4 regions of the Streptomyces albofaciens JCM 4342 genome follow, and region 4 is predicted to be linked to each of the others. Evidence: riboswitches for the same ligand, from Rfam matches in the RefSeq annotation. Region 4 holds a riboswitch; each other region holds the start of a gene.
What was found. Region 4 has a riboswitch for cobalamin ahead of CP973_RS29280 (CoA-acylating methylmalonate-semialdehyde dehydrogenase). Riboswitches for the same ligand answer to the same signal wherever they lie in the genome.
Positions count from the first base shown of each region.

Region 1: linked by a shared signal. The riboswitch ahead of nicT (Nickel transporter NicT) and the one ahead of CP973_RS29280 (CoA-acylating methylmalonate-semialdehyde dehydrogenase) in region 4 are both predicted to bind cobalamin.
Region 2: linked by a shared signal. The riboswitch ahead of CP973_RS33565 (ribonucleoside-diphosphate reductase subunit alpha) and the one ahead of CP973_RS29280 (CoA-acylating methylmalonate-semialdehyde dehydrogenase) in region 4 are both predicted to bind cobalamin.
Region 3: linked by a shared signal. The riboswitch ahead of metE (5-methyltetrahydropteroyltriglutamate--homocysteine S-methyltransferase) and the one ahead of CP973_RS29280 (CoA-acylating methylmalonate-semialdehyde dehydrogenase) in region 4 are both predicted to bind cobalamin.

Region 1 covers NZ_PDCM01000001.1:2,058,127-2,065,619, reverse strand. Annotated here, with positions in the region: gene CP973_RS09325 (FecCD family ABC transporter permease) at 1-1,008, opposite strand, end outside; gene CP973_RS09320 (ABC transporter substrate-binding protein) at 1,008-2,186, opposite strand; cobalamin riboswitch at 2,448-2,660, shown strand; gene nicT (Nickel transporter NicT) at 2,659-3,894, shown strand; gene CP973_RS09305 (VOC family protein) at 4,128-4,628, opposite strand; gene CP973_RS09300 (DoxX family protein) at 4,701-5,252, opposite strand; gene CP973_RS09295 (hypothetical protein) at 5,488-5,712, opposite strand; tRNA gene CP973_RS09290 (tRNA-Val) at 5,895-5,966, opposite strand; gene CP973_RS09285 (hypothetical protein) at 6,318-7,493, shown strand, end outside.
Region 2 covers NZ_PDCM01000002.1:3,153,320-3,160,812, forward strand. Annotated here, with positions in the region: gene CP973_RS33555 (TolB family protein) at 1-616, opposite strand, end outside; gene CP973_RS33560 (TolB family protein) at 659-1,978, opposite strand; cobalamin riboswitch at 2,294-2,457, shown strand; gene CP973_RS33565 (ribonucleoside-diphosphate reductase subunit alpha) at 2,617-5,055, shown strand; gene CP973_RS33570 (ribonucleotide-diphosphate reductase subunit beta) at 5,058-6,122, shown strand; gene CP973_RS33575 (transglycosylase domain-containing protein) at 6,281-7,493, shown strand, end outside.
Region 3 covers NZ_PDCM01000001.1:4,091,067-4,098,559, forward strand. Annotated here, with positions in the region: gene CP973_RS18310 (AfsR/SARP family transcriptional regulator) at 1-1,374, shown strand, start outside; gene CP973_RS18315 (lysophospholipid acyltransferase family protein) at 1,403-2,110, opposite strand; gene metE (5-methyltetrahydropteroyltriglutamate--homocysteine S-methyltransferase) at 2,363-4,681, opposite strand; cobalamin riboswitch at 4,872-5,098, opposite strand; gene CP973_RS18325 (hypothetical protein) at 5,338-6,900, opposite strand; gene CP973_RS18330 (DUF5954 family protein) at 7,474-7,493, shown strand, end outside.
Region 4 covers NZ_PDCM01000002.1:2,066,933-2,074,425, forward strand. Annotated here, with positions in the region: gene CP973_RS29250 (aspartate aminotransferase family protein) at 1-407, shown strand, start outside; gene CP973_RS29255 (inositol monophosphatase family protein) at 404-1,390, shown strand; gene CP973_RS29260 (zinc-dependent alcohol dehydrogenase) at 1,387-2,403, shown strand; gene CP973_RS29265 (hypothetical protein) at 2,580-2,939, opposite strand; gene CP973_RS29270 (hypothetical protein) at 3,035-3,448, shown strand; gene CP973_RS29275 (short-chain fatty acyl-CoA regulator family protein) at 3,667-5,073, shown strand; cobalamin riboswitch at 5,222-5,407, shown strand; gene CP973_RS29280 (CoA-acylating methylmalonate-semialdehyde dehydrogenase) at 5,615-7,114, shown strand; gene CP973_RS29285 (acyl-CoA dehydrogenase family protein) at 7,128-7,493, shown strand, end outside.

The sequences.
Region 1 (7,493 bases), on a different contig from region 4:
CACCATCAGCCCCACGAAGGCGACAGCTCCGGACACCGCGACCAATACGCCGGTCAGCAGGCTGGTCACCACGAACAGCAGCCGACGCAGCCGGACGACGTCCACGCCCACACTCGCCGCCGTCTCGTCCCCCATGGTCAGCGCGTTGAGCGCGCGGGCACGTGCCTGGAGGACCAGCAGCCCGGCGGGCACGGCGAGCACCGGCAGGACGAGCGTGCCCCACGTGGCGCCGCCGAGGCTGCCCATCAGCCAGAACAGCACGCCACGCGTCTGCTGTTCGTCCCCGGCCTGGAGAACCAGATAGCTGGTGAACCCGGCCAGGAACTGGCCGATGCCGACACCCGCGAGCACCAGCCGCAGCGGCGCGAAGCCGCCACCGCGCCGGGCCAGCGTCCAGACCAGCGCGAACGCGGCGAGCGCCCCGGCGAAGGCGGCCAGCGACAGCCCCAGGCCCCCGCCCACCCCGAGCACTCCCCCCGACCCGAACACTCCCCCCGACCCGAACACTTCGTCCGCTCCGGCCACCGCTCCCGCGCCCAGCACGATCGCGGCCACCGCGCCGAGCGACGCGCCGTTGGAGATGCCCAGCAGGTACGGGTCGGCGAGCGGGTTGCGCACCAGCGCCTGGGTGGTCGTACCGACGAGCCCGAGCCCCGCGCCGACCAACGCGGCGAGCAGCGCCCTGGGAACCCGCAGCTGCCAGACGATCAAATCGTCCGTACCGGGCCGCGGCGGCTCCCCGCCCAGCCGCCGCAACACCACCGACCACACCTCACCCGGGGCGATATCGGTAGCACCGAGCGAGACGGCGGCGGTCAGCGCGACGAGCAGGGCGAGGAGAAGCCCGACGGCGATCCAGAGCGTCTGAGCGGGGCTCGGGGAGGTACGGGCGGGGCCTGGAGACGTAGGGGCGGGATTCGGAGACGTACGGGCGGGATTCGGAGACGTACGGGCAGGGCCTGGGGACGTACGAGCGGAGCCCCGGGACGTACGGGCGGCCCGCCGCATCAGCGGCCCACCCCACCCGCAGCCGCCCCGCCCGAGACCGAGCCACCCGAGACCGAACCGTCCGATGCCGAACCACCCGAGGCCGAACCGCCCAAGGCTGAGCCACCCGAGACCGAACCGTCCAGGCGGCCCAGCCGGTCCGTATACAGCGTCGCCGCGATCCGCCGTACCGTATCGGCATTGCCGACCCCCGCGATGGTCGTCCGCTCCGAGCCGATGCGCAGGAACTTGCCTTCCTTCACCGCGCGCAGGCCCGCCGTGGCCGGGAATGTCCTCAGGAATTGTTCGGCTTCGGCGAATGCCTTCTCATTGGCCGCGGCACTGCCCCGGTTCCGTACGCCGAGCTGGATCCAGTCCGGGTCCTTGTCGACCACGTCCTCCCACGAGACCGGCCGGAAATCACCCGCGCAGTCCGCGAAGATGTTCCGCGCCCCGGCCTCGGTCAGCACCGCGTTCGCCACCTGCCGGTTGCAGACGGCGACGGGCTGCTTCGTTCCCGCGTCGAAATCGAAGAAGAAGTACGACGGGCGTTTCTCCACCGGGACGTCCGCGATGGCCTTACGCACCTCGGCGACCTTCTTCTCCATCTCCGCCACCAGCTGCAATGCCCGTGGCGACGTACCCGTGACCTGCCCGAGGCGCCGGATATCGCCCTCCACCGCGGACAGGTCCCGCTGCGGCACCTTCTTGCGCGGCGCGCACGCCGTCGAGGCCAGATAGACGTGCTTGATGCCCGCCGCGGCGAATTCCGCCTCGGTCGGGCCGGTCGCCGCCCCGCCCATGTTGCCCATCGAAGCGAACGTGTCGATGTACAGATCGGCCCCGGAACCGAGCAGCTTCTCCTTCGGAATCACCGTTTTCCCCAGGACCGGCACCTGCTGCGCCCGAGCGTCGAGTTCACCCGGCAACGTGCCCTTGCCCGGCGGAAATCCGGTGCCGACGACCCGGTCCTCCACACCCAGCCGAAGCAGCATCTCCAGACTCGCCGCATTGCTGGTGACGATTTTCCGTGGCGCGGTGGAGAAAGTCGTCTTCCGCCCGTCGCAATCGGTGACGGTGACCGGAAAGCCACCCGCCGAGCCGTTCCGGCTGCCCACGGCCCCGGCATCCTGCCCGTCGGCACCGCCGCACCCCGAGGCCAGCGCGGCCACCGCCAGCACCGTCACCGCCGCCGTCACCGCCCGCCCCGTCCGCCCCGCTCTCCCCGTCCGCCCCTTTCGCACCGTCTGCCCTGTCCGACCCGTCGACCCCTTCGGCCCCGACACCGGCCCCACCTCATCCACGCGAGGACGCATATGCCCGCTCTCCCTGCCTCTCGCCTCTCGACTGCCCGACGGCCCGCCTGCGCGGGCCCGGATCAGGTAGTCGAGCGACCGGCGCCCCGGGTTCCCGAGGCCCAGGTCCGATGGCCGGGGCGACGGCCCTCGGCATCGACGGAGTTAGAGTGTCCGGGCCGTGGTGTTCGGGAAGACCGGTGACGACCTACAGGTCCAGGCCGGAGCGGCCCTCGCCACTGTGATCGGGAAGTTCCCGCCCCTGTCCGTACGCGTCCTTCGCCGTACGGAGCCACTGGCCGCAGCCCGCGGCCGGGAAGGCCGGGGCGGGCGCGTACACCCGTCAGCCAGGAGACCGGCCACGGCATCTCACGAACTGATCCACGAGGTGCTGGAGCGTGACCACCGGATGCCCCTGTCCACAAACCCCCCTGCTTCCTCTTCTCCCTCCTCTCCCTCCTCTCCCTCTTCCCCCACTTCGCCCGCGCCCTCCTCCGGCGGATCCGCCTCTCCCCTCCCCGATTTCCGCTGGCGGCGGCAGGACACCGTGCGGACCGCGGGGCTGATGGCGGTCATCGCCGGACTGCACGTCGTCGCCTTCGGCGTGCTCTTCCTGCTGGTCGTGCCGCACCACTACGCGGTGGGCTCACAGGTCTTCGGGGTCGGCCTCGGCCTCACCGCGTACACCCTCGGCATGCGGCACGCCTTCGACGCCGACCACATCGCCGCCATCGACAACACCACCCGCAAACTGATGGCCGACGGCAAGCGGCCGGTCTCCGTGGGCTTCTGGTTCGCGCTCGGCCACTCCAGCGTGGTCGTCGCCATGGCGGCGCTGGTCGCCGGCGGCGCGCAGCTCGCGGGCACCCTGCTGGACGACGAATCGCGCGCCCACCAGGTGCTCGGCACCGTGGGCACCACGGTCTCCGGCGGCTTCCTGTACCTCATCGCCGCGCTCAACCTCGTCGCGCTGGCAGGCATCTGGCGGGTGTTCCGGGCGATGCGGGAGGGCCGGTACGACGAGACGGAGCTGGAGCAGCACCTCGACTCGCGCGGCTTCATGAACCGCGTGCTGGGCCGCTTCACCCGCTCCATCACCCGACCCGGCCAGATGTACCCGCTCGGCCTGCTGTTCGGCCTCGGCTTCGACACCGCGACCGAGGTGACGCTGATGGTGATGGCGGGCAGCGGCGCGGCGGCCGGCCTGCCCTGGTACGCGATCCTGGTGCTGCCGCTGCTGTTCGCGGCGGGCATGAGCCTGTTCGACACCCTGGACGGCACGTTCATGAACTTCGCGTACCAGTGGGCGTTCTCGAACCCGGTACGCAAGGTCTACTACAACCTCACGATCACCGGCCTGTCGATCGCCGTCGCCTTCTTCATCGGCACCATCGAGCTGGTCACCGTCCTGCACGACAAACTGGACCTGAAGGACGGCGTCACCGACTGGATCTCGTCCATCGACCTGGACAACGTCGGCTTCATCATCGTCGGCCTGTTCGTGGTCGTCTGGGCGGCGGCCTTGGCGTACTGGCGATTGGCCGGCGTGGAGAAGCGCTGGTCGGCCCGGGCGTCGCGGGCGACAGGGGCGGAGGCCGGGGAGACCGCCTGAGGGAGGGCGGGGAGGGGAGGGGAGAGGACGACGAACGCGCGGTACGCGGACGGCCTTCCCTTGCGCGAACAACCGACCACTCCGCGTGCCCGACGGCCCTCACATCCACGAGCGTTTGCGTAAGGCCCGGGGTATGCGAAGCCCAGGCCCGCGTACGCCTAAGCCACCCACGAACGCCTGGCCCCCGCGAACACCCACGCACGCCCCTCCCCTCAGCCAGCCGAACCGGCCCCTCAGGTAGCCGAACCGGCCGCCGCCCCCGTCTTCAGGTCCCGCCCCCAGCGCGCCAGCTCCGCTTCGAGGTCGAGCGGACGGAGCCGGTCCGGTTCGTCCGGCCCCGGCCAGTCCTCGCGCGGCACGCGCCACATCACCTCGAACTCGTTGCCGTCCGGATCCTTCGCGTACACCGACTTGGACACCAGGTGATCGGTGGCGCCGACCAGCGCGCCCCGCTCCGCCAGCCCCGCCGCCACGTCCGCCAGCTCCCCGAGCGTGCCCACCTCCCAGGCCAGGTGGTAGAGCCCCACCCGGCCGTGCTCGGGCCCGGGGGCCGCGGCCCCCACCGCGAACAGCCCGAGGTCGTGATCGTTGGCCGTTCCCTCTGCACTGAGGAACGCGGCCCGCCCCGGAATCTCCGTGTCCACCCGGAAACCGAGCGCCTCGGTATAGAAGGCCACCGCGCGTCCCACGTCCCGCACGTAGAGCACCGCGTGGTTCAACCGCCGTACCGCCACGTCAACCCCTCACCTTCCCGCTTCGTCCCGATATCTTCCGATGCGTCCGACCCGCCCGCCCTGCCCTTTCGCTCACTTACGCAGCAGCAGGAACACGACCGCCAAAACCACCCCGAGCACCAAGGCGGCCACGCCGTACACCAGCCGGTGCGCGCGCAGGACCGGAAGCAGCCGGTCGACCGCGTACCGGCCGGGGCCGGTCAGCGCGAGCGCCGCCGCACCCGCCGTGAGCAGCAGCTCGTACTCGACGCCCTCGGGCGCGAAGAACCCGCCGCCCCACTTCACTCCCAGCGCGTTCACCATCGTCCCGACGACCGCCGCACCCGCCAGCGGCGTCAGCAGCCCGAGCACCAGCCCGAGGCCGCCCAGCGTCTCGCTGAGACCGGCGACGACGGCCATGGCGTCACCGGACGGGTAGCCGCTGGCCGTGAAGAACTGGCCGGTCCCGTCCAGCCCCGGCCCGTCGAACCAGCCGAACAGCTTCTGCGTACCGTGCGCGGCCATGATCAATCCGACCGCGAGCCGCAACAGCAGCAGACCGATGTCATACGCATGCGGGCTCGCGGCATGGCGGTCGTCGACGCCGCTGCCGTAGTCACGGAGGGGGCTGAGGGGGGAGGACATACGAACGCTCTTTCCTGTCTGGGCCGGCGGACCCTCCAGAAGGACCGGGCGGCCACCAATTACTTGAAGTTTCAAGTCACCCTTCGAAGATACACATCGCTTGAAACCTAAACAACTCCCCCGTCAGCCAACCTCCACGCCGGAACACGCCCACACCCCCCCACCCAGACCTCACCCCAAACACCCAAAACACCCCATTCCCCACAAACCAACCCCCCACCTCCCCTGGATCCCCTCACCCCGGAGCCGCCCAGACGTCCTTGTCCCCACCGCGCCACTCGATGAGCCCCGGCGTATCCAGATCAATGTCCTCGGCGTCCGGCGCCAGCCCCGCGTGCCGCAGAAACTCGGCAACATCGCCCCGGCCATGCGCCAGCCCGACGATCTGCCCATGAACGGTGACCCGACGCCCACCTGACGGCGAGGGCGGATGAACAATCACCGGCGGATGCACACCCATACCTTCAGCGTGCACCGCCCCCAACCACCCCGCACCTCGGCCACCACCCGCCACACGACAACGCCCGCGCGATGCACGACGCTCGTCTACAGATGCGCTCCCGGCGCCCCACAAAACCGACGAAGCCCCAACCGACCACGGTTGGGGCTTCGACATAACCGCTCATCTGCGGCTTCTCACTGTGGGCACAACAGGATTTGAACCTGTGACATCTGCTTTGTAAGAGCAGCGCTCTACCGCTGAGCTATGCGCCCTGGCTGAGCCGACAGACTACCTTGCTTTCCGGGCTGCACCGCAAACCCGGGTCGCGGACGGCTCGGGGCGGAGGCTGGGGAACAACCGGTGGGGTGTCGGCGGGGCCCTGGCCCAGGGTTCGCGGAGGCGCCTCGCGCGGACGCGAGAGGTCGTGGACGTGCGTATCGGATGTACGGAATGCGTATCGGATGTACGGGATGCGCCTCGGGTGTACGGAATGCGCCCCGGCCGCGGTGCCCATCCCGCCACCGGATCGTGCCCATGATCGCGAACCAACCGGCCGCTGTGTTCGTTCCTACTGGGTGGGAGAATGGCAGCCGGGCCAGGGGCGATGCGACCGGGAGAGGGATGTGACGGCGACACACACGCAGCCGCACGAGCAGCGAGCACGCCGTGCAGTACGCCGTCGTCCCCGGGGCGGCACGCTCCGGGACACCGTGACTCTGCTCCTGCTGCCGCTGCCGTTGCTGGCCGCCGCGGCCCCGGCCGCGTTCGCGGGCGGCGGCACGCGACGCTGGTTCGGGCGCGGGGAGAGCCAGCGCGCGGATGCCCAGGCCGCGAAGGATGCCGCGGCGGCGGCGTTCTACGAGCTGGACACGGCCCAGCGTGACCTGCGGATCTCCATAGAGACGATCACCGCCGTCGACCGTTCCCCGGCGGCCGCGCGGGCCGCGGAGGAGTACGAGCGCTTCGGGCGGCGGATCGACGAGGCCAGCCAGGGCTACATCAGCGCCGTCGACGCCCACGACCTCGACCGGGACGACCTCGACGCCGGCGCGGCGTCGCGGGCGCGCGCCGACCTGACCCGGGCCAAGGACGAGCTGGAGCGGGTCAAGGCGGATCTCGACCGCTTCGCACAGGGGCTGGGCCCGCTGCTGCAGACCGCGGAAACGCAGCTGGCGCGGCTCGCGCCGGCGGTCGAGCGGGCCCGGCAGGCCTTGCTGGCCGCGAGCAACGCGCTCGATGCCGTCCGAGCGCAGAACTACAAGGCGGACGACCTGGCGGCCCGGCTGGCCGCCCTGTCGCCCGAGCTGACCAAGTTGAACCAGGGCGCCGGGCAACACGGTGTGCAGGAGACGATCCGGCGCGCCGACGACGTGCTGCGCCAGGCCGAGGACATACGTACCGAGGCGGAGCGGCTGCCGGAAAAGGCCGCGGAGATCGACAAGCGACTGGTGTCGCTGCGGACCCGGGCACAGGCCATCACGACGCGGGCGGCCAAGGTCGATCCTGTACTGAGCGAACTGCGCCGGCGTTACAGCGCGGCCTGCTGGCAGGACCTCCAGCAGGTCCCGGACCAGGCCGCGGACGCCGTCGCGCAGGCGGAGGCCAAGGTGCGCGAGGCGCAGCGCGCCCGGGACGAGCAGCGCTGGGCCGATGCCACGAGCCTGCTGGCGACCGCGCGGGCCCTGCTGAACACGACCGACGAGGCGGTCTCGGCGGCCGACGACCGGCTGCGGCGGCTGGACGAGGTGTCCTTCGACCGCGAGAAGGAGGTCGAACGAACGCGCTTCGCGGTACGGGAC
Region 2 (7,493 bases), 1.1 Mb from region 4:
GGACGAAGATGTCCTGGGCCTTGTTGGTGTCGCCGGGCACCAGGTCCTCACGACTGGAGGCGAACGCCACGTACCGGCCGTTGGCGCTGATCACGGGCATCTGGGAGCCCTGCTTGCCCTGCGGCGGCTTTCCGTCGAGGGTGACGCTCTCGGTGCGTCCGGTCCTGCGGTCGTGCACGAAGATGTCGGTGGCGGCGTTGGTGTCCCCCGGCACGAGGTTGGCGGCACCGGAGGCGAAGGCGACATACCGGCCGTCGGCGCTGATGGTGGGCGTGGACGACCAGGAGTCGGCCTGGGTGCCGTCGCTCGCCACGTTGACGCGTTCGACGGCGCCCGTGCGCAGGTTCTTGACGAAGATGTCCGGCTGGCCGTTGGTGTCGCCGGGCACCAGGTTCGTCGCGTCGGAGCCGAACACGGCGAACCGGCCGTCGGCGCTGATCATCGAGCCGGACGAGCCGCCGTTGCCCTGTGTGCCGTCGGCGGCGACGCTGGCCCGCTCGGTGCCGGACGGCGGCGCGGACCGGGCGGCGGCCGTCGTGGCGGGCAGCAGCGCGGCGAGCGCGCACACCCCGGTGACGGCGGCGAGTCTTCGTACGGTGGTGCGGGTGGACCTCATGGCGGATTCCCCTCCTGGTGAATGCGTGCGTCGCCGTTGACGTCAGTGCGTGAGCCGGCGGACGAAGACGTCGCCCGTCCCGTTCGTGTCACCGGGCACCAGCCCGTCGTCGCGCGAGTCGAAGACCGCCAGCCGCCCGGCGGCGTCGGGCACCGCGGTATTGGTCCAGGAGGACGACTGGCCGCCGTCCGCGGTGACGTTGATCCGTTCGACCCGCCCGGTGCGCAGGTCGCGGACGAAGGCGTCGACCTCGCGGTTGGTGTCGCCGGGCACCAGGTTGGTCGCCGCGGAGGTGAAGAAGAGGCGCCGGTTGTCCGCGCTGAGCCGCCCGTCGGAGGACCAGCCGTTGCCCTGGGCACCGTCGTGCGCGCGGGACGCCATCCGGGTGGTGCCCTTCCCCAGGTCGCGGACGAAGATGTCGTACGTGCCGTTGGTGTCGCCGGGCACCACGTCGTCGGCCACGGAGGCGAAGACCGCGTGCCGGCCGTCGGGGCTCAGCCGGGGGAACGGCGACACGCCGACCACGGCGCCCGTCGAGCCGAGGCTCGCCACGCTCGTCCGCCCGGTGTCCAGGTCGTGGACGTACAGGGGGTCCTGCGGCGGCGGGCGGCGGAAGCCGGGTCCGGCGGGGGTGAGGTTCGTCGCCTTGGAGGTGAACGCGACCCGACGGCCGTCGGCGCTGATCGACGGGAAGGCGGAGGGGCCGTCGGCCTGCGTGCCGTCGCTCGCCACACTGACCCGTTTCGTCGTTTCCTTCTGCACATCGTGGACGAAGATGTCCAGGCGCTCGTTGGTGTCGCCGGGCACCAGGTCCGCGCGGTACGAGCCGAAGGCGAGGTGGCGGCCGTCGCCGCTGAGGGTGAAGTTCTGCACCCCGTAGCCGTACGGGGACGTGCCCGCGCCCGCGGTGGGGCTCGTGGTGCGGCCGGTCAGCCGGTCGTGGACGAACACGTCGCCCTCGCCGTTGGTGTCGCCGGGCACCAGGTTCGACGCCGAGGAGTAGAAGGCCACGTACCGCCCGTCGGCGCTGATCTCGGGTGATCCGGACAGGGCGTTGCCGCGCGTGCCGTCACCGGCGACGCTGACCAGGTCGACCTTTCCCGTCCGTAAATCCTTGACGTACACGTCTTGTTGGCCGTTGGCGTCGGCGGGTCCCAGATTGGTGGCTTCCGAGGTGAATGCCACGAACCGCCCGTTCGCGCTGAGCGTCGGACCGCCCGAGAAACCGTTTCCCTGCGTTCCGTCCGCGGCGACGCTGACCCGTTCGGTCGCCGGGGCCGCCGGCCGTGCCGCGGTGGCCGTCGCGGACAGCACCCCCGCCACGGCACACGCTCCGGCCAGCAGCCCCACGGCTCTCGCCACGCCGCGCGCAGCACCGTTTCTTCGCATGTCTCCCCCCTCACATCAGGCCCCCCACCCGCCCCGCCGGGCGACGGAGCAGACAAGGAGCCAATACGCTTCAGGAGTCCCGGTCAACGCATCAGGGACATTCCGCGCCACCAATACGCCCCCTGCATCAGCCCCCGTCCAGGAGGGCCGCCGGGCCCCGGCCGGAAGGCCCGGAACGGCTTCAGGAAGCCTCCGCAGGGGCTTCTGGGCGGCCCCGCAGCGCCCGGCGAACGGCCTCGGAACGGCTGCCGAATACCACGGCTCCGGACAACCCCGCGCCAACGCGACACAAGATATGGGGGTGGGTGCACGAGGCAGCACAAGATGTATGCTCGTGCTCGCTGTCGTCGCAGGGGAATCCGGTGCGAATCCGGAACTGTCCCGCAACGGTGTACGAAGTGCGGCAATCCGCACCCGTGAGTCCGAAGACCTGCCCGCAGTACGCCCGCGCCATCCCGGCGCGGTCGTCGATACGTCCGGGCCTCGCGGGTTGGGCCGGTGGACGCTGCGCGGTGTGCCCGCGCGCCCCTCGCCGTGCCAGGGGTGCCGCACGCCCGTACGCGGCCCTCCGTGCCTCCCCCGGGCCCCCGCCGAGTGAGGGAGAGCAGCACGTGACCATCGCGCCAACGGAGCCCGCGTCAGACCGGCAGGTCGTGCAGCCCGCGAAGGACACGAAGCCCCGGCAGGACGCCGGCGGCCGGGCCGAGGACGGCCCCGGCGCCGCGCTGCTGCGCACGCTGACCGACCTCACCGCCGACCTGGACGCCACCGACCCCGGCAAGGTCGCCGCCGCCGCGCTGCGCGGCCGCCACCCCGGCTCCGACGAGGCCGAACTGCGCTCGCTGGCCATGGAGGCCGCCGCCGGCCTGATCGGCGACGAGCCGCAGTACTCCAAGCTGGCCGCCCGCCTGCTGACGCTCGCCATCGCGGAGGAGGCGGCCGCGGAGGGGGCGACCGCCTTCTCCGCCTCCGTCGCCGTCGGACACCGCGAGGGCCTGATCGCCGACGACACGGCGGAGTTCGTACGGACCCACGCGGCGCGCCTGGACGAGCTGGTGGAGCGCGCCCTCGCGGACGGCGCCGACGACCGGTTCGGCTACTTCGGCCTGCGCACCCTGCACTCCCGCTACCTGCTGCGCCACCCGATCTCCCGGCAGGTCATCGAGACCCCGCAGCACTTCCTGCTGCGGGTGGCCTGCGGCCTGGCCGAGGACCACGGCGAGCGGGCCGTGGACGACGTCGCCGAGCTGTACCGGCTGACCAGCACGCTGTCGTACCTGCCCTCCTCCCCCACCCTCTTCAACTCCGGCACCCGGCACCCGCAGATGTCCTCCTGCTACCTGCTGGACTCCCCGCTGGACGAGCTGGACTCGATCTACGACCGCTACCACCAGGTGGCGCGCCTGTCGAAGCACGCCGGCGGCATCGGCCTGTCGTACTCCCGGGTGCGCGCCCGCGGCTCGCTGATCCGCGGCACCAACGGCCACTCCAACGGCATCGTGCCGTTCCTGCGCACCCTGGACGCCTCGGTCGCGGCCGTGAACCAGGGCGGCCGGCGCAAGGGCGCGGCCTGTGTCTACCTGGAGACCTGGCACGCGGACCTGGAGGAGTTCCTGGAGCTGCGCGACAACACGGGCGAGGACGCCCGGCGCACCCACAACCTGAACATCGCGCACTGGATCCCCGACGAGTTCATGCGCCGCGTCGAGGCGGACGCCGACTGGTCGCTGTTCTCCCCCAGCGACGTGCCGGAGCTGGTGGACCTGTACGGCGACGAGTTCGACGCCGCGTACCGCGAGGCGGAGGCCGCGGGCCTGGCCGTCAAGCAGGTCCCGGCGCGCATCCTGTACGCGCGGATGATGCGCACCCTCGCGCAGACCGGCAACGGCTGGATGACCTTCAAGGACGCCGCCAACCGCACCGCCAACCAGACCGCCGAGCCCGGCAAGGTGGTGCACTCCTCGAACCTGTGCACCGAGATCCTGGAGGTCACCGACGACGGCGAGACCGCGGTCTGCAACCTCGGCTCGGTCAACCTGGCCGCCCACCTGGGCGACGACGGCGAGATGGACTGGGAGCGGCTGGACGCCACGGTCCGTACGGCCGTGACCTTCCTGGACCGCGTGGTGGACATCAACTTCTACCCGACCGAGCAGGCCGGCGCCTCCAACTCGCGCTGGCGGCCGGTGGGCCTGGGCCTGATGGGACTCCAGGACGTCTTCTTCCGGCTGCGGCTCGGCTTCGACTCGCCCGAGGCGCGGGAGCTGTCCACCCGCATCTCCGAGCGGATCATGCTCGCCGCGTACGAGGCGTCCGCCGACCTCGCCGAGCGGCACGGGCCGCACCCGGCCTGGTCCGCAACCCGTACGGCCCGGGGCGTGCTGCACCCCGACCACTACCCGAACGCCGAGCCGCGCTGGGCGGACCGGTGGGCGGCGCTGCGCACCCGTATCGCGGCGACCGGCATGCGCAACTCGCTGCTGCTGGCCATCGCGCCGACCGCGACCATCGCCTCGATCGCGGGCGTGTACGAGTGCATCGAGCCGCAGGTCTCCAACCTGTTCAAGCGCGAGACGCTGAGCGGCGAGTTCCTCCAGGTCAACGCGTACCTGATCGAGGAGCTGAAGGCGCTGGGCCTGTGGGACGAGCGCACCCGTGACGCACTGCGCGAGGGCAACGGCTCGGTGCAGGAGCTGGACTGGATCCCCGCGGAGATCCGCGAGCTGTACCGCACGGCCTGGGAGATCCCGCAGCGTGCCCTGATCGACATGGCGGCGGACCGTACGCCCTACCTCGACCAGAGCCAGTCGCTGAACCTGTTCATGGCGTCGCCGACCATCGGCAAGCTCAGCTCGATGTACGCCTACGCCTGGAAGCGCGGCATCAAGACCACGTACTACCTGCGCTCGCGGCCGGCGACCCGGATCGCCCAGTCCGCGCGCGGCACGGGCGGGGGCGCGCAGACCGCTCCCGTACCCGCTCAGGCGGCCGACCCCGAGGCCGTCGCCTGCTCCCTGGAAAACCCCGAGTCCTGCGAGGCATGCCAGTAACCATGACCACCACCCCTGAGAAGACCGAGACGTCCGCCGCCGCCTCGCACACCGCCACCACCGGCAAGAAGAACCTGCTCGACCCGGGCTTCGAGCTGACCCTGCGTCCGATGCGCTACCCGGACTTCTACGAGCGCTACCGCGACGCGATCAAGAACACCTGGACGGTGGAGGAGGTCGACCTCCACTCCGACGTCGCCGACCTCGCCAAGCTCTCGCCGGGCGAGCAGCACCTGATCGGACGACTGGTGGCGTTCTTCGCGACCGGTGACTCGATCGTGGCGAACAACCTCGTGCTGACGCTCTACAAGCACATCAACTCCCCCGAGGCGCGGCTCTACCTGAGCCGGCAGCTGTTCGAGGAGGCCGTGCACGTCCAGTTCTATCTGACGCTGCTGGACACCTATCTGCCCGACCCGGACGACCGCGCCGCCGCGTTCGCCGCGGTGGAGAACATCCCCTCCATCCGGGAGAAGGCCGAGTTCTGCTTCAAGTGGATGGATTCGGTGGAGTCCATCGACCGTCTGGAGTCGAAGGCCGACCGCCGCCGTTTCCTGCTGAACCTGATCTGCTTCGCGGCCTGCATCGAGGGCCTGTTCTTCTACGGCGCCTTCGCCTACGTGTACTGGTTCCGCTCGCGCGGCCTGCTGCACGGACTGGCCACCGGCACCAACTGGGTCTTCCGCGACGAGACCATGCACATGAACTTCGCGTTCTCGGTCGTGGACACGGTGCGCGAGGAGGAGCCGGACCTCTTCGACGACGAGCTGGAGCGCCAGGTCACCGACATGCTCAAGGAGGCCGTCGAGGCGGAGCTGCAGTTCGGCCGGGACCTGTGCGGCGACGGGCTGCCGGGCATGAACACCGAGTCGATGCGCGCATACCTCCAGTGCGTGGCGGACCAGCGCCTCCAGCGCCTGGGCTTCGCGCCGGTGTACGGCTCGGAGAACCCGTTCTCGTTCATGGAGCTGCAGAACGTGCAGGAGCTGACCAACTTCTTCGAGCGGCGCGCCTCGGCCTACCAGGTCGCCGTCGAGGGCTCGGTCTCCTTCGACGACGAGTTCTGATCCGACGCGTCCCGAGCAGTCGGACGGTGCCGGTCCCGCGCGTGCGGACCGGCACCGTCCGTTTCTTTATGTCCGACGAATCCGGACCGGATTTGATGAGTCGATGACAACGGGCGGACGACGGCAACCCTGCTCCGGCACGTCTGCTCTCCCGTTACATGAAGGGCAGCGAGCAAACGGGAAAGCGGTTCGTCGACTATCCCCGCCGGGGCCGCAGCGGCTGGCGCCGGTGGCTGCCGTCCTGGAGACAGCAGCTCGGCGTTTCGGCCGTCGGCGCGGCCGGTCTCGCCGGGCTCTTCGCCGTCGTGTACGCCCAGGTCGACATCCCGGACGAGAACGCCGCCGCGCGCCAGGAAGCCACCGTCTATTACTGGGCGGACGGCAGCCAGATGGTGACCGAGGGCGCCGTCAACCGGCAGAACGTGAGCCTCGGCCAGGTGCCCGACCCGGTGGAACACGCCGTGATCGCGGCCGAGAACGCGAGTTTCTACTCCGATTCCGGGGTCTCGCTCTCCGGTATCGCGCGGGCCGCGGTGAACATGGCCCAGGGCCAGGACGCACAGGGCGGCTCGACCATCACCCAGCAGTATGTGAAGAACACCTATCTCTCGCAGGACCAGACGCTCAAGCGCAAGGTGAAGGAATTCTTCATCGCGCTGAAGCTGGACAACCGCAAGTCCAAGACGGAGATCCTTCAGGGGTATCTCAACACCAGTTATTTCGGGCGGCATTCGTTCGGCATCCAGGCCGCCGCGAACGCGTACTACGGCATTCCGGCCAAGGACCTGGATCCCAGTCAGGGTGCGGCGCTGGCCGCGCTGCTCAAAGGTGCCGAACAGTACGACCCGGCACTGAGCGAGGCCAATCACCGGCGTGCGGTGGCGCGTTGGAAGTGGATTCTGGACCGCGAGGTGGAGACCGGGATGATGAGCCGGGAGGAGCGCGCCCGGTACACCCGGTTCCCCGAGCCGCGCACACCCGTCACCCCGACCAGTCAGAAGGGCCAGACCGGCTATCTCGTCGACGCCGCGAAGAAGTACCTCAAAAGCCGTACCGGCCTGACCGACCGCGATCTCGCGCGCGGCGGCTACCGCATCCACACCACCTTCGAGAAGGACCGGGTGGCCCGGCTGGCGAAAGCGGTGGAGGACGAGCAGCGCCGCGGTATCGATCCGAAGAAGCGGGCCGCCGACACGCACGTGGAATTCGGTGCCGCGTCGGTGCGGCCCCGGGACGGCGCGGTCGTCGCGCTCTACGGCGGCCCGGACGCGACGCGGCACTTCGCGAACAACGCGGACACCGCGGGCGTACCGGCCGGCTCGGCCTTCAAGCCGTTCGTGCTGGCCGCCGCCCTCCGCGACCCCGCGCCCG
Region 3 (7,493 bases), on a different contig from region 4:
GGACAGCTCCCTGCTCCGCAGGCCCGCGCCTTCCGGCTGGTGGCCCTGCCGTGCGGTCTGGACATCTCGCTGGGCGCCGCCGCGGCCGTCCTCGGCCTGGGCACCGAAGAGGCAAGGAGGACGCTGGAGTTCCTGGTCGACACCTCGCTGCTGGAATCCCCCGCGCCGGACCGCTACCGCTACCACGATCTCGTACGCCTCTATGCCCGTGCCTGCGCCGAACGTGACGAACCACCGGAGCGGTGCGCGGCGGCGCGCTCACGGTTGCTGGACCACTACCTGGCCACGGCCGCCCGTGTCTACACGATGAACCGGCCCGGAGAACCCCTGCTGGACCACCTTGAGCCCACCCGGTACCCGGGCCTCGCCTTCGACGACCGGGAAAGCGCGCTGGAGTGGCTGTACACGGAGGCCGGGAACCTGCTGGCGTGCGCCCGCGCCTCGGCCGGCGGGTCCATGCTGCGCCGCGCGGCGGATCTCCTGCTGGTGACCAAGGACCTGGCCGATTCGGGGACCGGCGCCCGGCAGTACGAGCAGACGGTCGTCCGCCTGCTGACGGCCGCGCTGGCAGCGCGGGACGCCCGTGCCGAGGGGCGGCTGCGCCTGCTCATGATCCACTTGCACGTCATGGCCGGCCGTCTCGCGGAGGCGGACCGGGAGGCACGGGCGGCCATGGCCCTCCGGCGCCACTGCGCGGATCCCGTCCTGTCCTCCCACGCCCTCAACGAAAGCGGCATCATCGCGGGCCTGCAAGGCCGCCACGACGACGCGGAGGCACTCCTGACACAGGCGCTCGCCGCCTATCGCAGCTACGGAAACCACAACAGTGCGGCCAGTGTGCTGGGCAACCTCGCGCGCACCTACCAGGACACCGGCCGTATCACCGAAGGAGTGGACCTGGCCGAGCAGTGCCTGGCCCTGTACCGGGAGATCGGTGCGACGGTACGGCTGGCCACCGGCCACTACGAACTCGGCGTGGCCCTGAAGCAGGCCGGGCGCCCGGAGGACGCTTTGCGGCATCTCGGCCGAGCCGTGGCCATCTACCAGGACAGCAGGCAGTGCCTGTGGGAGGCCATGACGTACTGGCGGATGGCCGAAGCCCACCTCGCCGCGGGCCGCCCGGCGCAGGCCGCCGGGCGAGCCGAAGAGGCCCTCGCCATCCTGCACGGCCCCAGCGGCCGTTGGGCCCGCGCCAACGCCCTCACCGTCCTCGGCCACGCCCTCCGGCGGACCGGGCACGCGGACCGCGCCCGCGTCTGCTGGCAGGAAGCCCTGGAGACGTACGAGGAGCTGGGCTCCCCGGAGGCCCCCGCCGTACGGAGGCTGCTGCCCGCGGACGGAACGGCACCACCGGCGCACGACGCGGACGGGTGAAGGGCTTCGCCGGCTCGCCGCCCCGCGCTCACCGGAACCGCCGTACCAGCCCCCACTGCGACTGCTGCCGCGCCTTGGCCTCGTTCGCGTACTCGTCCACGTACTCCTGCCCGGAGAGTTGCAGGATCTCGTACATGATCTCGTCGGTGACGGCGCGCAGCGCGGCGTGCTCGCCGTCCAGGCCGGCGAAGCGGCCGAATTCCAGCGGCTTGCCGAAGCGGATGGTGATGCGCATGGCGCGTGGCAGGCGGCGGCCGGTGGGCTGGGCCTCGAACGTGCCGATCATCGCGCACGGGACCACCGGCACCTGCGCCTTGATCGCCATCGCGGCCACGCCCGTACGGCCCTTGTAGAGCCGTCCGTCGTGCGACCGCGTCCCCTCCGGGTAGATCCCCAGCACCCGCCCCTTGCGCAGCACCGCCAGCCCGGACCGCAGCGCGGCCTGCGCCGCCTTGCCGCCGGTCCGGTCCACCGGAATCTGCCCGATGCCCCGGAAGAACGCCGCGGTCAGCCGCCCGCGCACACCGGGCCCCGTGAAGTATTCGGACTTCGCCAGAAACGTGACCCGCCTCGGTACGATCACCGGCATCACAAAATGATCCGAGAACGACAGATGGTTGCCCGCAATGATCGCGGGCCCGTGCAAGGGCACATGCTCCAGCCCCTCCACCCGCGGCCGGAAGACCAGCCGTAGCAACGGCCCCAGAATCACGTACTTGAGCACCTGATAGAACACAGGGCCTCTCCTCACTCTCCGGAACCGGCTCAACGGCACTGTTTACGCAGGTCAGACGAGGTGCAGGAGGACGTAGTGTAGATGCCGGGACGAGCGTCCGTAACCACCCGTGGGGGTACCGGTGAGGCTTGCGCCGGAAGGCGGTGGTGAGCGGCCGGGAGGAGGCTCGGGCGTGCGCCCTCCCGGCCGTCGGCGGCACCCGGCCGTCACCGGTATCCGGCCGTCACCGCTTCCGTCGGCCACCGGCCCCGGTCAGGACGAGGCGATCTCCGCCCGGACGGTCCGCGCGGCGGCGACCAGATTCTCCAGCGAGGCACGGGTCTCGGGCCAGGCGCGGGTCTTCAGGCCGCAGTCCGGGTTGACCCACAGGCGCTCGGCGGGAATGGCGTCGAGGCCCTTGCGCAGCAGGCTCGCCATCTCCTCGGCGCTCGGCACGCGGGGCGAATGGATGTCGTACACCCCCGGCCCGGCCTCGCGCGGGTAGCCGTGCGCGGCCAGTTCGCGGGCGACCTGCATATGGGAGCGGGCGGCCTCCAGGCTGATGACGTCGGCGTCGAGATCGTCGATGGCCCGGACGATGTCACCGAACTCGGCGTAGCACATGTGCGTGTGGATCTGGGTACGGTCGCGCACGCCGCTCGTGGTGAGGCGGAACGCCTCGGTGGCCCAGGCGAGGTAGGCGGCGTGACCGGCGGCGCGCAGCGGCAGCGTCTCGCGCAGGGCGGGCTCGTCCACCTGGATGACCGAGGTGCCCGCCGCTTCGAGGTCGGCGACCTCGTCGCGCAGGGCCAGGGCCACCTGGCGGGCGGTGTCGGCGAGCGGCTGGTCGTCGCGGACGAAGGACCAGGCCAGCATGGTGACCGGGCCGGTCAGCATGCCCTTGACGGGCCGGTCGGTGTGGGACTGGGCATACGTCGTCCAGCGCACCGTCATCGGCTCGGGCCGCGAGACGTCACCGGCCAGGACCGGTGGGCGCACGTACCGGGTGCCGTACGACTGGACCCAGCCGTGCTGCGTGGCGAGGTAGCCGGTCAGCTGTTCCGCGAAGTACTGGACCATGTCGTTGCGCTCGGGCTCGCCGTGCACCAGGACGTCGATGCCCGCCTTCTCCTGGAAGGCGAGGATCTCGCGGATCTCGTTCCCGATGCGTTCCTCGTAACCGGCGGTGCCGATCCGTCCGGCCCGCAGGTCGGCGCGTGCGGTGCGCAGTTCGCCGGTCTGCGGGAAGGAGCCGATGGTGGTGGTCGGCAGCAGGGGCAGGCCCAGATGGGCCCGCTGGGCGGCGGCGCGCTCCGCGTACGGTGCCGGGCGGCGGCCGTCCGCGTCGGTGACGGCGGCGGCGCGGGCACGTACGGCGGGGTCGTGCGTGATCGCGGAACCGGCACGGGACGCCAGGTCGGCCCGGTTGGCGGCCAGTTCGGCGGCGATCGTGTGGGTGCCCTGCGCGAGACCGCGGGCGAGCGTGGCGATCTCGGCCGTCTTCTGCTCGGCGAACGCGAGCCAGCGCAGGATCTGCGGGTCGATGTCGCGTTCGACCGCGGCGTCGAGCGGCACGTGCAGGAGGGAGCAGGAGGCGGCCACGTCGACCCGGTCGGCCAGCCCCAACAGGGTCCCGAGCGTGGCCAGCGACTTCTCGTAGTCGTTGATCCAGATGTTACGGCCGTTGACGACACCGGCGACCAGGCGCTTGCCGGGCAGGCCGCCCGCCGCGGCGAGCGCGTCCAGGTTGCCGGCGGCGGCCTCGGTGAAGTCCAGCGCCAGACCGTCGACAGGGGCCTTGGCCAGGACCGGCAGGGCCTCGCCGAGCTGGTCGAAGTACGAGGCGACCAGCAGCTTCGGGCGGTCGGTGAGGGCGCCGAGGTCGCGGTAGGCGCGTTCGGCGGCGTTCAGCTCGGCCGGGCTGCGGTCCTGGACCAGGGCGGGCTCGTCCAGCTGCACCCACTCGGCGCCGGCCGCGCGCAGATCGCCCAGGACCTCGGCGTACACCGGCAGCAGCCGGTCGAGCAGGGTCAGCGGGTCGAAGTCGGCGGCGACACCGGGGGCGGGCTTGGCCAGCAGGAGGTAGGTGACCGGGCCGACGAGCACCGGGCGCGGCGTGTGCCCGAGGGCCAGCGCCTCCGTCAGCTCACCGACCTGCTTGGCGGAGTCCGCGGCGAAGACCGTTTCGGGCCCCAACTCGGGCACGAGGTAGTGGTAGTTGGTGTCGAACCACTTCGTCATCTCCAGCGGCGCCACGTCCTGGGTGCCGCGCGCCATCGCGAAGTAGCCGTCCAGGGCGCCGGCCTCGACTGCGGCGCGGTGCCGGTCCGGGACGGCACCGACCATGACGCTGGTGTCCAGGACGTGGTCGTAGTACGAGAAGTCACCGGTCGGCACTTCGTGGACGCCGGCGTCCACCAGCTGCTGCCAGTTCGCACGACGCAGGTCCCGCGCGGTTTCCACCAGGGCGTCCGCGGTGACGCGGCCCTTCCAGTAGCCCTCGATGGCCTTCTTCAGTTCCCGGTTCCGACCCTGGCGGGGGTAGCCGTACACGGTGGCCCGTGCTGCCGCGGCTGCGGGCTTCGCTGTCACGGAACTCTCCTTCACGGACGTGTTCTTGAGTACGTCCCGGGGACGGGACGAGAACGCGAAGGAACGACGCGCCGGACGAGCCGCGAAGCGTGCGCCGACGCTCCTGCCCGCCTGACGTGTACGGTTCCGGACTACGTCCGAAACGCTCCCAACCCGCCCTCGAGGTCTCCGGGATGACCGCGCACGCATGGACGCGCGCGGGCAACGGGCAGGTCTTCGGACTCGCGGGCACGCCTGCCGGGCTCTCCCGGCGGACACCTACTGGCCGTCGCTTCCCGGATCCGCGGCCCGGATCCAGTGCGTATGACGGCGGTCGTTCCCGCTCACCGCTGCGGGGCAGTCCCGGATTCCCACCGGGTTCCCTCTTACGACGCGCCTGCCTGGCGGGCAGGGCGAACCAGCTGCACCGGACACAGTAGATCGGTCAGGGCGTGGGCGGACACCCCTGTTCATATGGCGGGATGGCGCATGAGACGGGGAGGGCGGGGAGGGCGGGAGTGGTTCGGCCCGCACGGACCCGTACGGAGCGCCGGAGCTGTACGGAGCGGGTGACAGACGCCGAAGCCGTACGGGATACGGCCGGGACCGGGACCCGTACAGCTTCGGCTTCGGTTTCGGCTTCAGCCTCGGTTGGTGGTGGCTACGTGCCGGAGGGCTCAGCCGGCAGGCGGCTGCGACGCGGCGGAGGAGTAGCGGCCGGACGCGAGTTTCCATTCCCGGTGGAGGGTGCCCAGCGGGATGCGCTTCTGGAAGAGCGGAGTGCCGAAGATCGTCAGCTGGGCCTGGAGCGAGCCGCTCAGATCCAGTCCGCCGAAGGCCTTCCAGTCGGCCGTGACGGACCCCTTCCCGTCGGAGGAACCGGCGGCCGCGGCGCTGGCCTCGCCCCGCAGATACGGAGCGACATCGGCGCTCACACCGACCGCACCGTACAGGCCGACGCTCGCCTCGGTACCTAGCGTGGCTTTCGCCCGGCCCGCCGCCGTCACGGCGGCCTGCATGGGGGTGGAGTGCATGCCGGATTCGCTGACGGGCTTCCAGCCCCCGGCCCAGGAGTAGCTGCCGCCGACCCGGAAGTCGCCCTTGAGGTCCTGCTTGATGTCGACGCTGACCCGGCCGTCCGCCTCGACCGCGAGGTAGCACGTGAGGTCGAGGTTGACGACGACCGGGACCGGGCCCACCTGGATGACCGGATCGGCGTGGAGCTTGGCGAACGGCATCCGCAGCGGCTTGCCGCTCGCGGTGGAGGCGGCGGCCTGCCCCTTGAAGCGCCACTGCGAGGACCAGTCACCGGACAGCCCGATGAACGCGCCGCCGGGCGCGGTGCGGCCGGCGGGGGCGGGGCTGGGCGTGGCGTGCGGGCGGCTGCCGTCGTAAGCGAACTCGACCTTGGGCGACAGCTGTACGAAGCCGGCGACCGAGGCCGCGGCGCTCGCCGGGGCGTCCTCCGCGGTGGCCACCGACGCGCCGACGTCCAGACGCAGACTGCCGAGGGGCAGCGTGGCGCCGTGCGGACCGAAGCGGCGCTCACCCTGCTTCGCCCAGGAGACCTTCACCCCCTTGACCAGCGGCTCGACCGAGACGGCCGCCGGATCGACGGGCACCTTCCCGTCGGCCTTGCCCTTGCCGAGCAGCGCGTCGAGGGTGGCCGGGGCGGTGTTGACCTCGGTGCCCTTCGCCGTCGTACCCCGTACGGCGGTGACCTTGGCCAGGACGCCGCTGGGCGCGCCGGGAGCGGGCGCGCTCGCGATGACGTCACCGACGGCTACGGCCGAGTTCTTCGCGGGCGCGGAAGCAGCGGGGCCGGGGGAGGGGGAGGTGGAGGCCGAGGGGGTGGGCGAGGGATTCGGGAGATGCTTCGCCGGGCTGACGACGACCGCGCGGCCGCTGCGGCGGTCGTACGAGGCGACCCGTAGCGAGGACGTGTACCGCGGGCGTCCGTCGCCGGACGGGCGGGCCACGGCGGCCGCACCGGCGGGTCCGGACGACGTGGGAGCCGCGCCGACGGCCAGCCGCTGCCCGCCGCCACCGCCCTTGCCGGCCGCGGTGTCGGCGGGGTCCTGGCCCTCGGCGGCCTGGGCGGCGGTCGCTCCGGCGCCGGGTTCGGCGGCCTTGTCGGTGCCGGTATCGGTGCCGGTGCCACTGGGGGACGAACACCCGGAAGCCAGCAGGGAGATGACGGTCAAGGCAGGTATGAGCGCCTGCTTGGTAATCGTACGCAAGGTGAGCCCTGGAGAATGTGGGGTGGGGTACGCCGCGACGAAGTCGCCTTCGGAAACGGCGCCTCACAGCAATGGGACGGTTGCGAAGGAGTGAAGAGGTACGGAAAGGGAGCTGGGTGATCATGCCATGACCCGCGGGCCGGGGCGAATTCGGCCTGCACGTTGGGCCATTGATACGGACCAATGATGATTTCGCGGTGAACTATTTCGGCCCACGGGCATTCGGCACTGGCCGGCCCGTCCCGCTGAACGGTTGACGGCTCAACGGAATTGCCGTCGTCGTTATGGCGTGGGCCATCCTCGTACGGTACGCCGCCGCGAGAGCCCACTTCCAAGGCGCCCTGATGCACCCGGAACGCGCCCCGAACGCACCCCGAACGCACCCCGAACGCACCGTAACGCATCCCGACGCCCCCGGCCCCGCACTCCGCGTCGCTCCGTGCCGAGCGCTCGGGGACATCACACCCGAACTTCCTTGTGCTCATATCACACACCTGCGCGCTGCCGACGCGTGACCGGGTTGTTTCTCCGGTTTTCCGGCGAAGTCGTCGCCGCCTCCGGCACATTCGGTGCATGAACGGTTACGAGGACAG
Region 4 (7,493 bases):
ACCACCACTCCTTCACCTACGGCGCGAACCTGCTGGCGGCCGCGGCGGCCAACGTCACCCTCGACATCGTCCGGCAGCCGGAGTTCCTGGCCAACGTACGGGCCACCGGCAACTACATCCTCGGCCGGCTCGCGGACATGCGCACCCGCTACCCGGCGATCGTCGATGTGCGCGGGGTCGGCCTGATGATCGGCTTCGAGATCGCGCACCCCGACGGCAAGCCCGCCGTCAAGCTGACCAACCACCTGGCGAGCGCGGCCGGGCAGCACGGCCTGATCCTGCGCACCTCGCGGTACGGCTACGGCAACGTCCTCAAGATCCGTCCGCCGCTGATCCTCACCCTCGACCAGGCGGAGCTGCTGTGCGACCGCCTGGAAAGCCTCTTCCGCGCGGAGCTGTCCGCATGACGAAGACGACGAGGACGACCGGCACGACGGCCATGAAGGACCTGCTGACCGGTCTCGGCCGGCACGTCCGGGCCGAGCTGACGGCGTACGCCGGCCAAGGCCTGGCCCGGCGGGTGCACGGTGACTCGCCGGGCGGCGACGCCCAGTTCGACGTGGACGAGGTCGCCGAGCGGGCCGTGCTGGACCACCTGCGCGAGCACGCTCACGTACCGCTCGCGGTCTACACCGAGGACGGTTCGCTGGTCGAGCTGGCGCCCGACCCGGAGTACGTGCTGGTCGTGGACCCCATCGACGGCACCCGGCCGACCTCGGCGGGCCTGGAGATGGGCATGGTGTCGATCGCGGCGGCGCCGCTGACGGCGTCCGCGCCCACGCTGGACGATGTCACCGCCGCGCACCTGCTGGAGATCAAGTCCGGCGCCTGGATCTACGGTGACGACGAAGGGCTCTCGTACGGCGGGTTCCCGCACCCGCTGCCCCGGCTGAGCCGCACCACCGACCCGGCGAAGATGTTCTGGTCGATCGAGTTCAACGGCCACCCGATGCACCTGATGACGGCGGCCTACGCGCACCTGGTGGACCGGTCCGCCAACACCGGCGGCGTCTTCGTGTTCAACAGCGCCACGTTCTCGATCTCGCGCATCATCACCGGCCAGCTCGACGCGTACGTGGACATCGGCAACCGCCTGCTGCGCGACCACCCCGGGACCGAGGCGGCCTTCCGGGAGGCCGGGCGCGGCTCGGTCCTGCACCTGTTCCCGTACGACATCGCCGCCGCGGTCCGCCTCGCGAAGCTCAGCGGGGTCACCATCACCGACGCGTACGGCGAAGATCTGGGCACCACCGCGCTGCTCGACCTGGATCCGATGAACCAGAAGTCGTGCATCGCGGCGGCCACCCCCCAGCTCCACAAGGAACTGCTCGGCGCCATCCGGTGGGACATCCCGGGCGCCGCTCCCACGACCTCAGGAGGAACGCGATGAAGGCCCTGGTGCTGACCGAGCGGCGCACGGTGTCGCTGGTCGACCATCCGAAGCCGGCGGCCACGGCACCCGCCGATGTGGTGGTGCGGGTCGCGCAGACCGGCATCTGCGGGACCGACCGCAGCGTGCTGGTGGGCAAGTTCCCCGCCGAGCCGGGCGTGGTGATGGGGCACGAGGCGGTCGGTACCGTCGAGGAGGTGGGGTCCGCGGTCACCGCGCACAAGCCGGGCGACCGGGTCGTCGTCAACCCGACGCTGTACTGCGGCAGTTGCGCGTCCTGTCTGCGCGGGCACTGGGACTTCTGCCTCAACAAGGCCGGTACGGAGGTCGGGCTCGACCTGGACGGCGCGTTCGCCGAGTTCATCCGGCTGCCCGAACGGTTCGTCCACGCCGTGCCCGAGGGGATGGACTTCGACCGTGCGGTGGGCGTGGAGCCGCTGGCCTGCGCGCTGAACAACATCGAGGCGGGCCGCCTCCGGGCCGGCGAGACGGCGGTGATCGTCGGCGGCGGCCCGGTCGGCGTGGTCTGCGCGATGGCGGCCCAGCACCACGGCGCCCGGGTCCTGCTGGCCGAGCCGGACCCGTACCGGCAGGAACTGTGCCGTGCGGTGTTCGCCGAGGACTTCGGCGGCCGGGTCACCGTGCACACGCCGGACGACCCGCACCTCGCCGGGCGCGGTGACGTGGTCGTCGACACCGTCGGCAACCTGCTGGAGCCGAGCATGGCGTACGCGGCGATGCGCGGCCGCGTGGTCGTCATGGGCTACAACAGCAACGCGTCGGCCACCGTCCGGCCGCTGGAGATCCTCCAGCGGGGACTTCACATCATCGGAGCCGGGGACTACAACAGCAGGCTGTTCCCCGAGGCGATCGAGCTGGCCCGGTGGCTGCCGCTGGAGCGGCTGGTGACCCATCGCTTCCCGCTGGAGCGGCACGAGGAGGCGTTCGCGGCCCTCGCCGCGGCGCCCGGGACCCCGTACTCGGCGCTCAAGGTGGTCCTCGTACCGGAGTGACCCGCGGCGGACGGCCCTTCCGGGCGGCGGAACGGCGCCGGCCGGAAGGGCCGTCGCGGCGTTCCCGTACGGCGGACGGCGTTCCCGTAAGGCTTCCGTACCGCTTCCATGTTCCGTACCGCTTCCGTGTTCCGTACCGCTCCCGTGTTCCGTACGGCTGCCGCTCCCCGGCCCCGTCAGGAGAAGTCAACCGCTGCCAGCACCGGGCCGGCGACGAGAAGGCCGTACTGGATCCAGATGGTGATGCGCCGGGCCCGGTGGCCCGGGGTGTCGGGGAGGCAGAACGAGACCAGGCCCGCGGCGGGGGACAGCGTCAGCGCCGCCTGAGCCGCGCCCGCCAGTGGCCCGCTCGCCCCGTCGCCGCTGTACGCCTGGTGGAGGACGATGATCGCGAACAGCACCCACGCGACGGCCAGCAGCGGAAAACCGAGGAGGGCGAAGACCCGGAGGGCCGCCTTGGAGGGCGCGAACGGGTCGCTCCGCGGCAGATCGGCGGGGGCGGCGGCCGGTGAGGTCGACGGGGCTGGTGTGCTCATGATCGCCAGTCTTGCCGCGGCGGGGCGGTGCGGTATCGGTACGGGTACTCAGGAGGCGATGGGCGCGTACTCAGTCACCGCCCGCCTCCTACGAGGTGCAGGACGGGTACGGCACGTCCCTGGCGGTCGTCACACGGGCGCCGGCCCGGAGCGACGGCACGGGCCGGACGCGCTGGACGGTCCGGCAGACCGGCCGGGAACCCGCCGTCGGCCTCAAGGGGCGGCTCTTCTGGTGGTGGGTGTGGTGGCTGATCCTGCCCGTCCAGGTGCTCATCGTGGTCGGCAGCCTGGCGTCGGGCAGCGGTGGCGGTGCCCGGATGCCGCGCCGTATCCGGTGGTACGCGGGCGACCGGCGGAGCCCGGTCCTGGACGGGGCGAGCGGTGTGGAGGACTTCGAGCTGGAGGTGCCGGCCGACGGGTGGGGCCCCCGGGTGACCGCCGCCCTCGTCGCCCTGCTCACCAGTCACGCGGGCCTGCTCGGCACAGCGTGGGACGAGGCGGAGCGGTAACGCCGCGCGTCCGGCGGGGCGCTCGGCCGGCCGCCTTCTCTCCCACCCCCGGCCGGTGAAGACTGCGAACCCACCGGTGCCTCGGCACAAGGCGTCGCCAGCCGGCCCCCGCAGCCGACTTCTGCCGGCAACCGCTCCCGGTTCGCCAAGGTTGCGAAGGTCCGCGACGCCCTGTCGGCCACTAAGGTGTGCCGCGCGGCAGCGACGGAGGGGGCACCGTGAGCAAGATCTACGCCGGGGCGCGGCTGCGCCGGCTGCGGGAGGAGCGGGGGTTCAGCCAGGCCGCGCTGGCCCGCGTACTGGCCATCTCGCCCAGCTATCTGAACCAGATGGAGCACGACTCGCGGCCGCTGACCGTGCCCGTACTGTTGCGGCTGACCGAGGCGTTCGGGGTGGACCCGGGGTTCTTCGCCGAGCGGGACACCAGCCGGGTGCTGGCCGACCTGCGCGAGGCGCTGGCCGACGAGCTGGCCGCCGCCCGGGTCTCCCCCGCCGACCTGTCCGAACTCGCCTCGCGGCAGCCCGCCGTGGCCGCCGTCCTGCTGGATCTGGGGCGGCGCAACCGGGCGCTGACCGAGCGGCTGGCGGAGGTGGCGGAGGCGCGGGGCGGCGGGGCCGACCCGGCCGCGCCGCTGTCGCCGCACGAGGAGATCCGCGAGTTCTTCTACCGTCGGCAGAACTATCTGCACGAGGCGGACACCGCAGCGGAAGAGCTCGCCGCCGAACTGGGCATCCGCCCCGGCGAGGTGGGGCGCGCGCTGGCCGCCCGGCTCACCGAGCGGCACGGCGTACGCCTCGTCGACACCCCGGACGGGCCGCTGCACCACTACGATCCGGCCGCCCGGGTGCTGCGCCTGTCGACGGGGCTGCGTCCCGGCCAGCGGGCCTTCCGCATGGCCACCCAGCTGGCGCTGCTGGAGGCCGGTGACGAACTGTCGCGGCCCGCCTCGGAGGACTTCGCGGAGGGCTCGGCCACTTGGTCGCTGGCCCGGATCGGCGTGGCCAACTACTTCGCGGCGGCGCTGGTGCTGCCGTACGGGCCGTTCCACGCCGCGGCGGAGGAAGTGCGGTACGACATCGAGCGGCTGACCGACCGCTTCGGCCTCGGCTACGAGACGGTATGCCACCGGCTGAGCACCTTGCAGCGGCCGCGACGGCGCGGGGTGCCGTTCTCGTTCGTACGGGTCGACCGGGCGGGCAACATGTCCAAGCGGCAGTCCGCCACCGGCTTCCACTTCTCGCGGGCGGGCGGTACGTGCCCGCTGTGGAACGTCTACGAGGCGTTCACCGCGCCCAGCCGCATCCACGTGCAGATCGCGGCGATGCCGGACGGCCGCCGCTATCTGTGGACGGCGCGTACGGTCACCCGGCACCGGGGCGGCTGGGGCGATCCGGGCAAGACCTTCGCCATCGGCCTGGGCTGCGAGATCCGGCACGCGTCCCGGCTCGTCTACTCGGACGGGCTGGACCTGGACAACGCCGCCGCGGCCACCCCGATCGGCATGGGCTGCCGGGTCTGCGAACGGCTGGAGTGCCCGCAGCGGGCCGTGCCGCCGCTCGGCCGGGCGCTGCTCGTCGACGAGAACCGCAGCACGTTCGTGCCGTATCCGGTGCGGGAGGAGTGAGGCCGGCGGCCGGCCCGTACCGGAAGGGCCGACGGCCCGGACCCAACGGCCGACGCCTCGGACGACCGGCGGCCAACGCCTCGGACGACCGGCGGCCGACGGCCCGGACGCCCGGAAGACCGGCCGGCCGCTCTGGACTTACTAGGACGTCCAACTATATGTTCGTGGGCACGGCCCGCGGTGCAGGGAAGCCGGTGCGATTCCGGCGCGGTCCCGCCACTGTGACCGGGGAGTGCGACGCCGAGCAGGACGCCACTGACGCGAACGCGTCGGGAAGGCGGGCGGCGCGCGGTGATCCGGAAGCCAGGATACCGGCCGCGGGTGTTTCTTCCGTGTTGTCCACGAGGATGGAGCAGACACGCATGGCACCGGTGCGTACCCACGGCCCAGGTGATCCGGCCCGGCCCGCGGCGCCGCCCGCGGACTGACGGTTCCACGCCTTTCGCGTCCCACGGCCCCGCCGCCCGCCGCGCGCCAACCGCGCCGCTCGCGCGCCCGGCCGTGCCATCCCCGGGTCCCACCTGACGAGAGCAGGCTCCCCATGGTCCGAGAACTGACCCATTTCATCGGCGGCAGGCACACACCGGGAACATCGGGTGCTTACGGCGATGTGTACGACCCCAACACCGGCACCGTGCAGGCCCGCGTCCCCCTCGCGGACCGGGCCGAGACGACGGCCGCGGTCGCCGACGCGGCAGCGGCCCAGCCGGAGTGGGGCGAGTGGAACCCGCAGCGGCGCGCCCGGGTGCTGCTGAATTTCCTGCGCCTGGTCGAGGGCGAGCGGGAGTCGCTGGCCCGACTGCTGTCGAGCGAGCACGGCAAGACGGTTCCGGACGCGCACGGCGACCTCCAGCGCGGACTGGAGGTGGTGGAGTTCGCCGCCGGGATCCCGCATCTGCTCAAGGGCGAGTTCACCGACAACGCCGGGACCGGCATCGATGTGCACTCGCTGCGCCGCCCGATCGGCGTGATCGCCGGGATCACCCCGTTCAACTTCCCCGCGATGATCCCGCTGTGGATGGCCGCACCGGCCCTGGCCTGCGGCAACGCGTTCGTGCTCAAGCCGTCCGAGCGGGCGCCGTCGGTGCCGCTGCGGCTGGCCGAGCTGTTCCTGGAGGCGGGCCTGCCGCCGGGCGTCCTCAACGTCGTGCACGGCGGCAAGGAGTCGGTGGACACGCTGCTGGAGGACCCGCGCGTCGGGGCGCTGGGCTTCGTCGGCTCGACGCCGGTCGCCGCGCACGTCTACGCGACCGCCGCGGCGCACGGCAAGCGCGCCCAGTGCTTCGGCAGCGCCAAGAACCACCTGGTCGTGATGCCGGACGCCGACCTCGACCAGGCGGTGGACGCGCTGGTCGGCGCCGGGTACGGGTCGGCGGGCGAGCGCTGCATGGCGGTCTCGGTCGCCGTACCGGTGGGCGAGGAGACGGCCGAGGCGCTGGTGGCGCGGCTCAAGGAGCGGATCGGCGCGCTGCGCGTCGGCCGCAGCGACGACCCGCACGCCGACTTCGGGCCGCTGGTCGGCCGGGACGCGCTGGACCGGGTGCGCGCGTATGTCGATCTGGGTGTCGCGGAGGGCGCCGAACTGGTCGTGGACGGGCGGGACTTCACCCTGCCCGGCCACGAGGACGGCTTCTTCGCGGGCGCCTCGCTCTTCGACCGGGTCACCCCGGACATGCGCGTCTACCAGGAGGAGATCTTCGGCCCGGTGCTGTCGGTGGTCCGGGCGGCGGACTACGAGGAGGCGCTGCGGCTGCCCACGGAGCACCCGTACGGCAACGGCGTGGCGATCTTCACCCGGGACGGGGACACCGCGCGGGACTTCGGCCGCCGGGTGCACACCGGCATGGTCGGCGTCAACGTCCCGATCCCGGTGCCGGTCGCGTACCACACCTTCGGCGGCTGGAAGCGGTCCGGCTTCGGCGACCTGAACCAGCACGGCCCGGACGCGATCCGCTTCTGCACCCGTACCAAGACCATCACCTCGCGCTGGCCCTCCGGGGTCAAGGAGGGCGCGAGCTTCACCCTTCCGACGATGGGCTGAGCCGATGAGCGTCATGACCACCGCCACCACGGCCGCCGCGCTCACCCCGGACCAGCTCGCCATCGTGGAGACGACGCTGGACTTCGCGCAGGAGCACATCGCGCCGCACGCCGTGGCCTGGGACCGGGACAAGCACTTTCCCGTGGACGTGCTGCGCAGGGCCGCCGCGCTGGGGCTCGGCGGGATCCACGTACGGGAGGACGCCGGCGGCTCCGCGCTGAGCCGGGCGGACGGCGTGCTGGTCCTCGAAGTGCTGGCCACCGCCTGCCCGTCCATCGCGGGCTATCTGTCCATCCACAACATGGTCGCCTGGATGATCGACCGGTACGGCGACGAGGCGCAGCGCGCCCGCCGGCTGCCCGGCCTGTGCTCGATGGCG